3 regions of the Lentzea sp. CA-135723 genome follow, and region 3 is predicted to be linked to each of the others. Evidence: riboswitches for the same ligand, from Rfam matches in the RefSeq annotation. Region 3 holds a riboswitch; each other region holds the start of a gene.
The links. A riboswitch is a leader RNA that binds a small molecule or an ion and turns the genes downstream of it on or off. The one in region 3 is predicted to bind cobalamin.
Positions count from the first base shown of each region.

Region 1 (3,262 bases), 2.9 Mb from region 3:
AGACGCCCGTCGTGACGTGGCGGCGACTGACCGCGCGTGAGGTCGTTCTGTCCGGTGTGCGCGTTCCCGCCGGTGCGGAGCTCGTGTTGTTGTTGAGCGGTAAGGAGACCGACCCGCGCCATCTGGCGTTCGGGTACGGCCGCCACTTCTGCCTCGGCGCCGGCCTGGCGCGCCTGGAGGCCGCCGTGACGTTGCGCACGGTGGCCGCGCACGAACCGTCGTTGCACCTGGTCGGGCCCAGGCCGGAGTGGCTGAACCTGCTGTCGTTCCGCGCGCCGAAGTCGGTGGCTGTGAGCCGCTGAGCTGAGGTTTGATGCTGGGGTGTTGAACCGTCAGCTTTCCGGAGTCCGCAAGAAGACGCTGCTGGAGTCGCTCGGCCCGGTGCCGGACGTCGACCCCGACCGCTACGGCGACGGCGGCCCGGTGGGTGCGCTGGAGGAGCGGGTCGCCGCGTTGCTGGGCACCGAGGCCGCGCTGTTCGTGCCGACCGGGACGATGGCGCAGCAGATCGCGTTGCGCTGCTGGGCGGACCGCACGCACAACCCGATCGTCGCGATGCACCCGCGGGCACATCCGCTGAACCACGAGGACGACGCGCTGACCGCGTTGTCCGGGCTGCGGCCGATCAGGGTGCGCGACGCCGACGTCGGCACCTGCCCCGAGCCGTTCGGGACGCTGCTGCTGGAGGTGCCGGACCGCGAGGCCGGGTTCGTCCTGCCGGCCTGGGAAGAGCTCGTGTCGGTGGTCGAGGCGGCCCGCGAACGGGACGCGGTCGTGCACCTCGACGGCGCGCGGCTGTGGGAGAGCACGTTCGGGCTGGGCAAGCCGCTGCCCGAGATCGCCGGCCTGTTCGACTCGGTCTACGTGTCGTTCTACAAGTCGCTGGAGGGCATCTCGGGTGCGGCGCTCGCGGGCACCCTGGACTTCGTCGAGCAGGCACGGGTCTGGCGGCACCGCTATGGCGGCATGCTGTTCCAGCAGTGGCCCGCCGCGTTGTCCGCGTTGCACGGCCTGGACACGGTGTTGCCTCGCCTCGGTGCGTACGTCGCGCACGCCAAGGTCGTCGCCGCCGCGATGGACCAGCCCGAACCTCACACGCACCAGTTCGCGCTGCACCTGCCCGGCGACCCGGCCCGGCTCAAGGAGCTGAGCGGGACGTTCCTCGGCGGGTTCTGGCAGGACGGGCCGCTCGCCAAGACCGAGGTGACCGTGGCCGAGCCTGCCCTGGAGTGGACGGCGGACGAGGTCAGGGCGGCGTGGACGGAGTTCCTCGGGTCGATCTAGCGACGTCGCTCACCTGGCTGTTGGACCCCGCCATGCGAAATGCGACGATGCCTGGGCTGTGAGGGGAGCGCGAGGAAGCCGGTGTGACTCCGGCGCCGTCCCGCGACTGTGACCGGCTTTGGACGCCGGAAGTCAGGAACTCGTCCCCCTCTTCACCTGACCGCGGGCGTGGACACCCGAGGAAGGACTTCGCCGAGCATGTTCCCGTTTTCGGCTGTCGTCGGCCATGACGACCTCCGGCTCGCCCTGCTGCTCAACGCCGTGCACCCCGGTATCGGCGGCGTGCTCGTCCGAGGTGAGAAGGGGACCGCGAAGTCGACCATCGTGCGCGCCCTGGCCGCGTTGCTGCCCGAGCTCGACGTCTCGGCCGGGTGCCGCTTCGGCTGCGCGCCCGGGACGGTGGACTGCCCCGACGCGCCGCACGACGGGGTGGAGCGGCGGCCCGCGCGGCTGGTCGAACTGCCCGTCGGCGCCACCGAGGACCGGCTGGTCGGGTCGCTCGACCTGGAGAAGGCGCTGACCGAGGGCGTGCGGGCGTTCCAGCCGGGGCTCCTGGCGGCGGCGCACCGGGGCGTGCTGTACGTCGACGAGGTCAACCTGCTGCACGACCACCTGGTCGACCTGCTGCTCGACGCCGCCGCGATGGGGCGCGCCCACGTCGAGCGCGAGGGCGTGTCGGTGTCGCACCCGTCGCAGTTCCTGCTGGTCGGCACGATGAACCCCGAGGAGGGCGAGCTGCGGCCGCAGCTGCTCGACCGGTTCGGGCTGACCGTGGCGGTGAAGGCCGCGCGGGACGTCGCCGTGCGCACCGAGGTGATCCGCCGCCGGCTCGCCTACGAGGCCGACCCGGCCGGGTTCGCGTCGAAGTGGGCGGACGAGGACCTGGCGTTGAAGCAGCAGATCACCGACGCCCGGTCGCGGCTGGCCGGAGTGTCCCTTCCGGACGGTGAGCTGCGCAGGATCGCCGCCGTCTGCGCCGCTTTCGAGGTCGACGGCATGCGCGCGGACCTCGTGGTCGCCCGTGCCGCGGTCGCCCACGCCGCGTGGCGGGGCGCCGACGCCGTCGAGGAGACCGACGTCGAGACCGCCGTCCGGCTCGCGCTGCCGCACCGGCGGCGGCGCGACCCGTTCGACGAGCCCGGCATCGAGGAGCAGCAGCTCGAGGACGCCATGAAGCAGGCGGCCGAGCACGCCGAGGAGCCGACTGACGAGGGTCCGGACGACGACGGCCCCGGTGGCGGCGAGCTGCCCGAACCGCAGGAAGGCCCCAAGGGCAACGGAAACGCGCCTGCGGACCGTCCGGCACCGGAGCCCTCGCCCGCGTTCAAGGCGCGGCTGCTGGAGGTCCCCGGGGTCGGCGAAGGCGCGCCGGGCAAGCGTTCCCGCGCCCGTGCCCGCACCGGCCGGGTCGTCCGTTCGTCCACAGTGGACGGCAACGGGCTGCACCTGGTCGACACGCTGACGACCGCCGCGCCGCACCAGGCTTCTCGGGGGCGGACTGGGCCTGGACTGCTGCTCACCGCCGCCGACCTGCGCAAGGCCGTGCGCGAGGGCAAGGAGTCGAACCTCGTCCTGTTCGTCGTCGACGCCTCCGGATCGATGGCCGCGCAGAAGCGGATGTCGGCGGTCAGCGGCGCGGTGATCTCGTTGCTGCGCGACGCCTACCAGCGCAGGGACAAGGTGGGCGTGGTGACGTTCCGCGGGCAGACCGCCGAGGTCGCGTTGCCTCCGACGACGTCCGTCGACGCGGCGGCGACCCGGTTGAAGAAGATGCGCACCGGCGGCCGGACCCCTCTCGCCGACGGACTGCTGAAGGCGCACCGCGTGCTGGAGATCGAACGGTTGCGGGACCCGCGCAAGCGCCCCCTGGTCGTGCTGCTGACGGACGGCAGGGCGACCTCGTCCGGCCTCGGCGGCGATCCGACCAAGGACGCGCTGAAGGCCGCCGGGCTGCTGGAGCAGACCGCCGTCGTGGTCG
Region 1 covers NZ_JBNJMK010000001.1:7,433,228-7,436,489, forward strand. The annotation lists gene ACQEU1_RS34875 (hypothetical protein) at 1-302, shown strand, start outside; gene ACQEU1_RS34880 (threonine aldolase family protein) at 325-1,284, shown strand; cobalamin riboswitch at 1,313-1,446, shown strand; gene ACQEU1_RS34885 (putative cobaltochelatase) at 1,483-3,262, shown strand, end outside.
Region 1: linked by a shared signal. The riboswitch ahead of ACQEU1_RS34885 (putative cobaltochelatase) and the one ahead of ACQEU1_RS20260 (LPXTG cell wall anchor domain-containing protein) in region 3 are both predicted to bind cobalamin.

Region 2 (3,262 bases), 1.6 Mb from region 3:
GAAGGTCGACGACCCGAAGCCCAGCGCCAGCAGCTCCTCGACCGAGGAGCCGTTGTCGTCGGCGCCGGAGTCGGCGGCCAGGTCCCGGCCGGTGATGCCGAGGTCGAGGTCACCGGACGCCACGTAGATCGCGATGTCCTTGGGGCGCAGGAAGAAGAACTCGACGTCGTTGTTGTTGTCGAGGACGGTCAGGTCACGCGGCTCGTGCCGCTGCCGGTAGCCGGCCTCGGTGAGCATGGCGGAGGCGCGTTCAGCGAGCGCGCCCTTGTTCGGGACTGCTACGCGCAGCATGTGGAAGTCTCTTTCAGAGGTACTTGTAGACGTCTTCGAGGGTGAGCCCACGGCCCAGCATGAGCACCTGGAGGCGGTAGAGCAGCTGCGAGATCTCTTCGGAGAGCTTCTCGTCGGACTCGTACTCGGCGGCGATCCAGACCTCGCCCGCCTCCTCCAGGACCTTCTTGCCCTGCGCATGGACCCCGGCCTCAAGCGCTGCGACGGTGCCGGAACCCTCCGGCTTGGTGGCGGCTCGTTCGGTCAGCTCAGCGAACAGGGAATCGAAGGTCTTCACGGCACGACATCCTCCCATCCCGCGCACGCCCGTCCACACCGCGGTCGCATCTGTCCCAGGCCGTGGACGGATCTGTCCTGCATGGACACCCAGTAGCGTGAACTTCCGTGTCTGAGTTCGCCGAGGTACTCGAAGCACTGCGCCGGGTGCGCGGGATCAACCCGTTCTTCGCCCTCGACGTGGGCCGTCCGGACGAGTCGTGGCTGCCGGGAACGGCGTTGCTCGAAGGCCCCGCGCTCCAGACCACCATCGACGCCATCGCGGACCGCTACCGCGCCGAGGAGCCCAGGGTCGCGGCGAGTCTCTTCTTCCTCAGTTACACGGCCCGGTTGCTCAGCCCGCTCACGGCGGCGAACCTGCCGGTCGACGTCCGGCCGGAGAACCTCTGGTGGCAGCACCACCCGGCGAACGGCCTGAGCGTCCGCATCGACCTGCCCCGGCTGGGGCCGCCCGCCGCCGAGGCACTCGCACCGGTCGTCGAGGCGATCCAGGCGGTGACGCCGGTGGCGAGCGGGTTGCTGTGGGGCAATGCGATGTCGAACGTCGCGGGCGCGCTGAAAATGGTCGTGCGCGCCGGCCTGCTCACCGCGGAGGAAGCGGAAGAACGCGGCGAACGGCTCATGAGCGCACCGCCGTTCGAACAGGCGGGAGAATTTCTGGCCTTTCCCGGCGAGCTCGGGTTCCGGCGCCGGTCGTGTTGTCTCTACTACCGCGTTGCCGCAGGTGGGAAGTGTGGCGACTGCCCACTCGTGAAGTGAGGAACGCAACAACTCTTATGGCCGGTTGTGCTTGAGAGCCGGCTCAACTTACGGTGCACGCGCCGCAGTGACGGGAAGCCGGTGTGAATCCGGCGCGGTCCTCGCCACTGTGACCGGGAAGCGATCCCCGCCGAGCACGTCACTGGTCCCCGCCGGGACTGGGAAGACGCGGGGGCAGCGTTGATCCGGGAGTCAGGAGACCGGCTGCGGCGCCGCTAGGAGAGTTGACCTTCCACGAGGTATGGAGGAGCCCGTCATGACGAGCCCCGCAGCAAATCTGTCCGCCGTCCAGGTGCCGAAGTGGGCGTTCGCCGCCGCACTGCTCGGCCTGATCGTCACGTACCTGGTCCTGCAGGAGAACGGTCTCGCGCTCGGCGCGGGTTCCGAGTTGCTGCACGAGTTCTTCCACGACGGCCGGCACGCCCTCGGCGTCCCCTGCCACTAGATCCACGCAGATGACGACGACGTACAAGTCCATCGCACTGCGCGGCATCGCGGCCGGCGGCATCGCCGGTGTCGCGTCCGCGCTCGTGCAGCTGCTGGTGACCGAGATCCCGATCCGGGCCGCGCTCGCGGTCGAGGAGGCTCGCGCACCCGCCGGCGAAGAGGCCGGCCACTCCCACGGCGGCGAGGAGGAGCTCGTCAGCCGCGGCGCCCAGGTCGTGGGCGGCATGCTCGGCGTGGTGATCGTCGGCATCGCGGTCGGCCTGGTGTTCGCCACGGCCTACGCGCTGTCGAAGCGCTGGTTCACCGACCGCACGCCGTTCAGCCGCAGCTTCGCGTTCGGTGCCGCGGTCTTCGGTGCCGTGGCGCTGCTGCCGTGGATCAAGTACCCGGCCAACCCGCCCGCCGTCGGCGACCCGGAGACGGTGAACTACCGCACCGCGCTCTACCTCGGCGTGGTGGTCGCCGGTCTGCTGATCGTGTGGGGTGCGAGCTGGCTCGCCGAGCAGCTGCGCGCGCAGTCCCAGCCTGTACGCACGACGGCGGTGCTGCTCGCGGTCGCCGCGGCCACGGCCGTGGTGCTGCTCGCGTTCCCCGCCCCGCCGGACACGATCCCCGCGGACATGCCGGTGAACGTGCTGTGGCAGTTCCGCCTCAGCTCGCTCGCCCAGCTGGCCACGCTCTACGTCGGCATCGGCGTGGTGTTCGGCCTGCTGATCGACCCGGCCACGCGCAAGGCCAAGGCCGCGCAGAAAGCCGCTGTCGCCTGACGGTGCCGGGGTGGCCGCCCGTTCGGCCACCCCGCCCGCGTTCAGCCCTGGAGAGCCCGCAGCACCTCGACGTCCACGCCCACCAGGGACTCGCGGAAGATCCGCCGCTCCCCCTCCGGCACCTCGACGTCGCACGGCACCACCAGCACGGTGCAGCCGGCCGCGACCGCCGCCGCCACCCCGGTCGGCGAGTCCTCGATCGCCACGCAGCGCGCCGCGTCCACGCCCAGCAGCCGCGCCGCCTTCAGGTACGGCTCCGGCAACGGCTTGTTGAGGCCGTCGACCTCGTCGCCGCACACCGTCACGTCGAACAGGTCGCGGCCGATCGTGTCCAGCGCGACCTCGGTCAGCGGGCGTTCGGTCGACGTCACCAACGCCATCGGCACGCCCGACGCGCGCACCGCGCGCAACGCCTCCTGGGCGCCCGGCCGCCACGGCAGCCCGGCGCGGAAGACCTCCTCGGTGCGGCGCAGGATCCACGCGCCGCCGTCCACGAGGTCGGCGTCCGTCGGCTCGATGCCGACGTCGGCGAAGAGCAGGCGCATCGTCGTGGGCACGTTGGTGCCGACCATGCGTTCGCGGGTCTCCAGCGACAGCGTGCCGCCGAGCTTCTCCGCGTACTCGTAGAGCGGGATGTCCCACAGCTTCTCGGAGTCCAGCAGCGTCCCGTCCATGTCCCACAGGACCGCGCGCAGGTCAGACATCGAAGTACTTCGCCTCCG
Region 2 covers NZ_JBNJMK010000001.1:2,866,665-2,869,926, forward strand. The annotation lists gene hisG (ATP phosphoribosyltransferase) at 1-291, opposite strand, end outside; gene ACQEU1_RS12080 (phosphoribosyl-ATP diphosphatase) at 305-568, opposite strand; gene ACQEU1_RS12085 ((2Fe-2S)-binding protein) at 676-1,326, shown strand; cobalamin riboswitch at 1,375-1,549, shown strand; gene ACQEU1_RS12090 (CbtB domain-containing protein) at 1,583-1,771, shown strand; gene ACQEU1_RS12095 (CbtA family protein) at 1,782-2,540, shown strand; gene ACQEU1_RS12100 (HAD family hydrolase) at 2,582-3,244, opposite strand; partial or broken gene ACQEU1_RS12105 (hypothetical protein) at 3,237-3,262, opposite strand, start outside.
Region 2: linked by a shared signal. The riboswitch ahead of ACQEU1_RS12090 (CbtB domain-containing protein) and the one ahead of ACQEU1_RS20260 (LPXTG cell wall anchor domain-containing protein) in region 3 are both predicted to bind cobalamin.

Region 3 (3,262 bases):
GTAGGTCGCCGCCCCCTGGTTGCTGTAGGTCCACGAGCCGCCGGCCGGTGCGTGCCAGTACGACCAGTAGGCCGTGGCGGGCGGGGTGTTGACGCACTTGTCGGAGTCCGTGCCCGGCTTTCCGTTGATGCGGCAGACGAAACCCTGCTGCCGTTGCGCGTAGGTGTAGCCGAAGCCGGCCGCGGTCAGTGCGGCGATGCCGGACGACGGGCTGCCTGGCGCGCAGCCCTGCTGCACGCCGCCGCCCAGCCCCCGGTAGTCCACGACGACGGTCACGCCGTCGCAGCCCGCCGCGTGCGCCGGCACCGGTGCGAACGCCGCTACCAGTGCCAGCGCGAGGAAGAACCGTTTCACGGGGCGGTGCTCGGGGCGGTGCCGGCGCCGAACGCCCAGCCCTCGACCGTGCCGGGAGCCGGGTCGTAGCTGCCGGCGCCCGAGGTGCTGTAGGTCCAGCTGTCGCCGGGGGTGGCGTGCCAGTACGACCAGTACGCGCTGGTCGTGGGCGCGGTGCACGGATTCGGCAGCGAGTTGATCCGGCACACGAAGCCGGGCTGGCGCGGCACGAACGAGTAGGTGAAGCCCGCGCCGGTCAGCGCGGCGAGGCCGGTCGCCGGGTCGCCTGCGGCGCAGCCCGTCTGGGCGCCACCACCCAGGGCGGCGAAGTCCACCACGACCTTGACGCCCGCGCACGGGGCGGCGGAGGCCGGGGACGCGACGACTAACGTGCTCGCGAGCAGGGCGAGGACAGCAAGCATGCGGCGCATCACGCACCAACCTTCCGACGACGGGAGACGAACAGCAGGGCGGCACCGGCGAGCACGGCGAACGAACCGAACAGCGTCAGCGGCACGGCCTGGTCGGGCCCGGTGACGGCGAGCGGCGGATCCACCGGCGCCTCGGGCCCGGCCGGAGCAGGCACCGGGGAGACCGGCGGCGCCGAAGACGAAGGAGGCGTGACAGCGCAGTCGATCGCGGGGACGCCGGGCGTGGCGGACGCCGCCGACACGTCCGCGAGGCTGACCCGCGCGAGACCCAGCATCGCCTGCGTGGTCGCCCGGATCGCCGGGTACAGCTCGAACCCGGCCGCGTCGTAGGCGACGCCACCGCGTTGCGCGTCCGGCCCGGAACACCCGACCTGCAACGACTTCAGGTACGCGACGGCCTTGTCCGCGGCGGCACCGCGTTCACCCGCGACGAGCGCGCCGACCGCGAGGCCCGTGCTGTTGGCGTTGGACCCCGCCGTCGCCGCCGGAAAGCCACCGTCGGCCTGCTGCTGCCCGACGAGCCACGTCAGCGCTTTGGGCGCCGCCGACTTCTCCCCCGCCGCCAGCAACGCCTGGAGCACCATCGCCGTACCGTCCACATCGGACTTGCAGGTCGCCTGCCCGAACGCGATCGGGAACCCGCCGTCCGGGCACTGCGTGGAGACCTGGTACGCCAACGGCTTCTCGAACGACTCGCCGGCCCGCTTCAGCACGATGATCGCCAACGCCTGCGTGAACGCGTTGGTCTGGTCCCACTCGGGATCGGTCCTGTCGCGGAATCGCCCGGACTCCTCCTGCAACGGCCCGAGCCGCTCCAGCAGGTCGACGCCCGCGAAGGAGTGCGGATCGGTGCCGAGCGTCTGCGCCACCAGCGCGAGCTTCACCAGCCCGCCGACGTACGACTCCGCGTCACCGTCGCCGACCAGCGCGAGCATCTGGTCGGGCTCCCCGAGCCACGCCGCCGCCTGCGCGGCCGTCGACCTGCCCACCCCGGCGGCCGCCAGCGCGTACACGCCGTCCGCGGTCAGCCCTGGATCGACGAGGTCAGGCCCCTTGAGCAGGTGGGAACCGCCGACGAACTGAGCGGCCAGCCACGTGCCGGCCGACGGCGTCTCCGCCGCCCGCGCCTGCGGTGTCACCACGAGCGCTGCCGCCACCACGGCGGCCAACGCCGATCTCCTGATCACTGCGCCTCCCCTAGCCCGCTGTCCTCGACGGGTCCTTGGAGCCACCACACGCCACGGGCAGTCGGACTATCACCGTTGCGGGTCAGTGCCGGAGTTGCACCGGCTTCCCCCGCGGCGTGCGGATGCTGTTGTCAACCATGGATCGTGCGGGAGGGATCAGACGTAGTCAAATGGCTGTGAGCTGGACCATTGATCACCGCACCACCACAATCGTGGGCATGGGGGACTTTCAGAAACTGATCGAAGACGCCGTGCCGTCGCTGGAGACCTTGATTCCAGCCGACCCGGCCGCGCTCATCGGCCGCTACACCACCCGCAGACCCGAGCACGTCGGCCATCCCGGTGCCACGGTCGTGCAGCAGGCGCTGGAACGGTTCCCGAGCCTGCCCGCCGAACGGCTGCTGGGCGCGCTGGAACTCGCGGTCGCGAAGCTCGACCTGGTCGCGCCCGCCGACACGATCGCCGGCCTTGCACCACCGCACGACGGCGCCTTCGGCTTCCTGACCATCGAGGGGCAGAGCGCTCTGTCCTCGCCGACGAGGCTCGTGCTGGCGCTGCACCACGGCATCAGTGACCTGGTCATCCGGCACGTGCGCGCGGCCGTGCCCGACCAGAGCGGCCTCACCGGCGACGAGGAACAGATCGTCGTCCAGCGCGGCCGGGCCCACCTGGCCACGGCCGTGGTGGTGGCGCGGGCGATCCTCAACGCCGTCGGCACCCCGTTCGCGAAGGACCCGGTGGCGGCCATCGGGTTCGGCATCGCGGCGACCGCCGAGATCATCCCGGACGTGCCGATGCCGGACGCGTACACCCGTGCGTTGCTGGAGAAGCGGCGCCGTGAGTACATCGGGATGTCCTGGCCCACCAAGGCGACCGTGTCGAACCACCAGTTCGTGCTCGCCGAGGAACCCTGCGAGGCGACGGACTTCAGCGCCACCGGGCTCGCCACGCCCGTCGAGACCGGGTTCGCCGTGCGCACCGGCATCGAGGAGGGCGTGGTCGACGTGTCGGTGCGGGCGCTGATGCAACCGCCGGAGCCGCAGGACCTGGAGGACTGGGACGAGGTCGTCGAGATCAGCTACACCGCGGTCGACGGAGACGCGAAGCTCGGTCACGGGCACACCGCGCCGTGGCCGGGAGAGTTCCGCGCCAGGGTCTGCGCGAACGGCAGGGACGAGGACGAGGAGCACTACGAGCTCACGATCTGGCAGGCGCCGCACCAGGAACCGGCGCTGCTCAAGACGACCGACCGCGTCGGGCACCTGCTGCGGGGCGAACCGCTCCCACCGCCGATTCCGAGGCCCGAGAAGG
Region 3 covers NZ_JBNJMK010000001.1:4,509,341-4,512,602, forward strand. The annotation lists gene ACQEU1_RS20250 (hypothetical protein) at 1-354, opposite strand, end outside; gene ACQEU1_RS20255 (hypothetical protein) at 351-764, opposite strand; gene ACQEU1_RS20260 (LPXTG cell wall anchor domain-containing protein) at 764-1,951, opposite strand; adenosylcobalamin-variant (AdoCbl-variant) riboswitch at 1,999-2,070, opposite strand; gene ACQEU1_RS20265 (DUF6461 domain-containing protein) at 2,170-3,262, shown strand, end outside.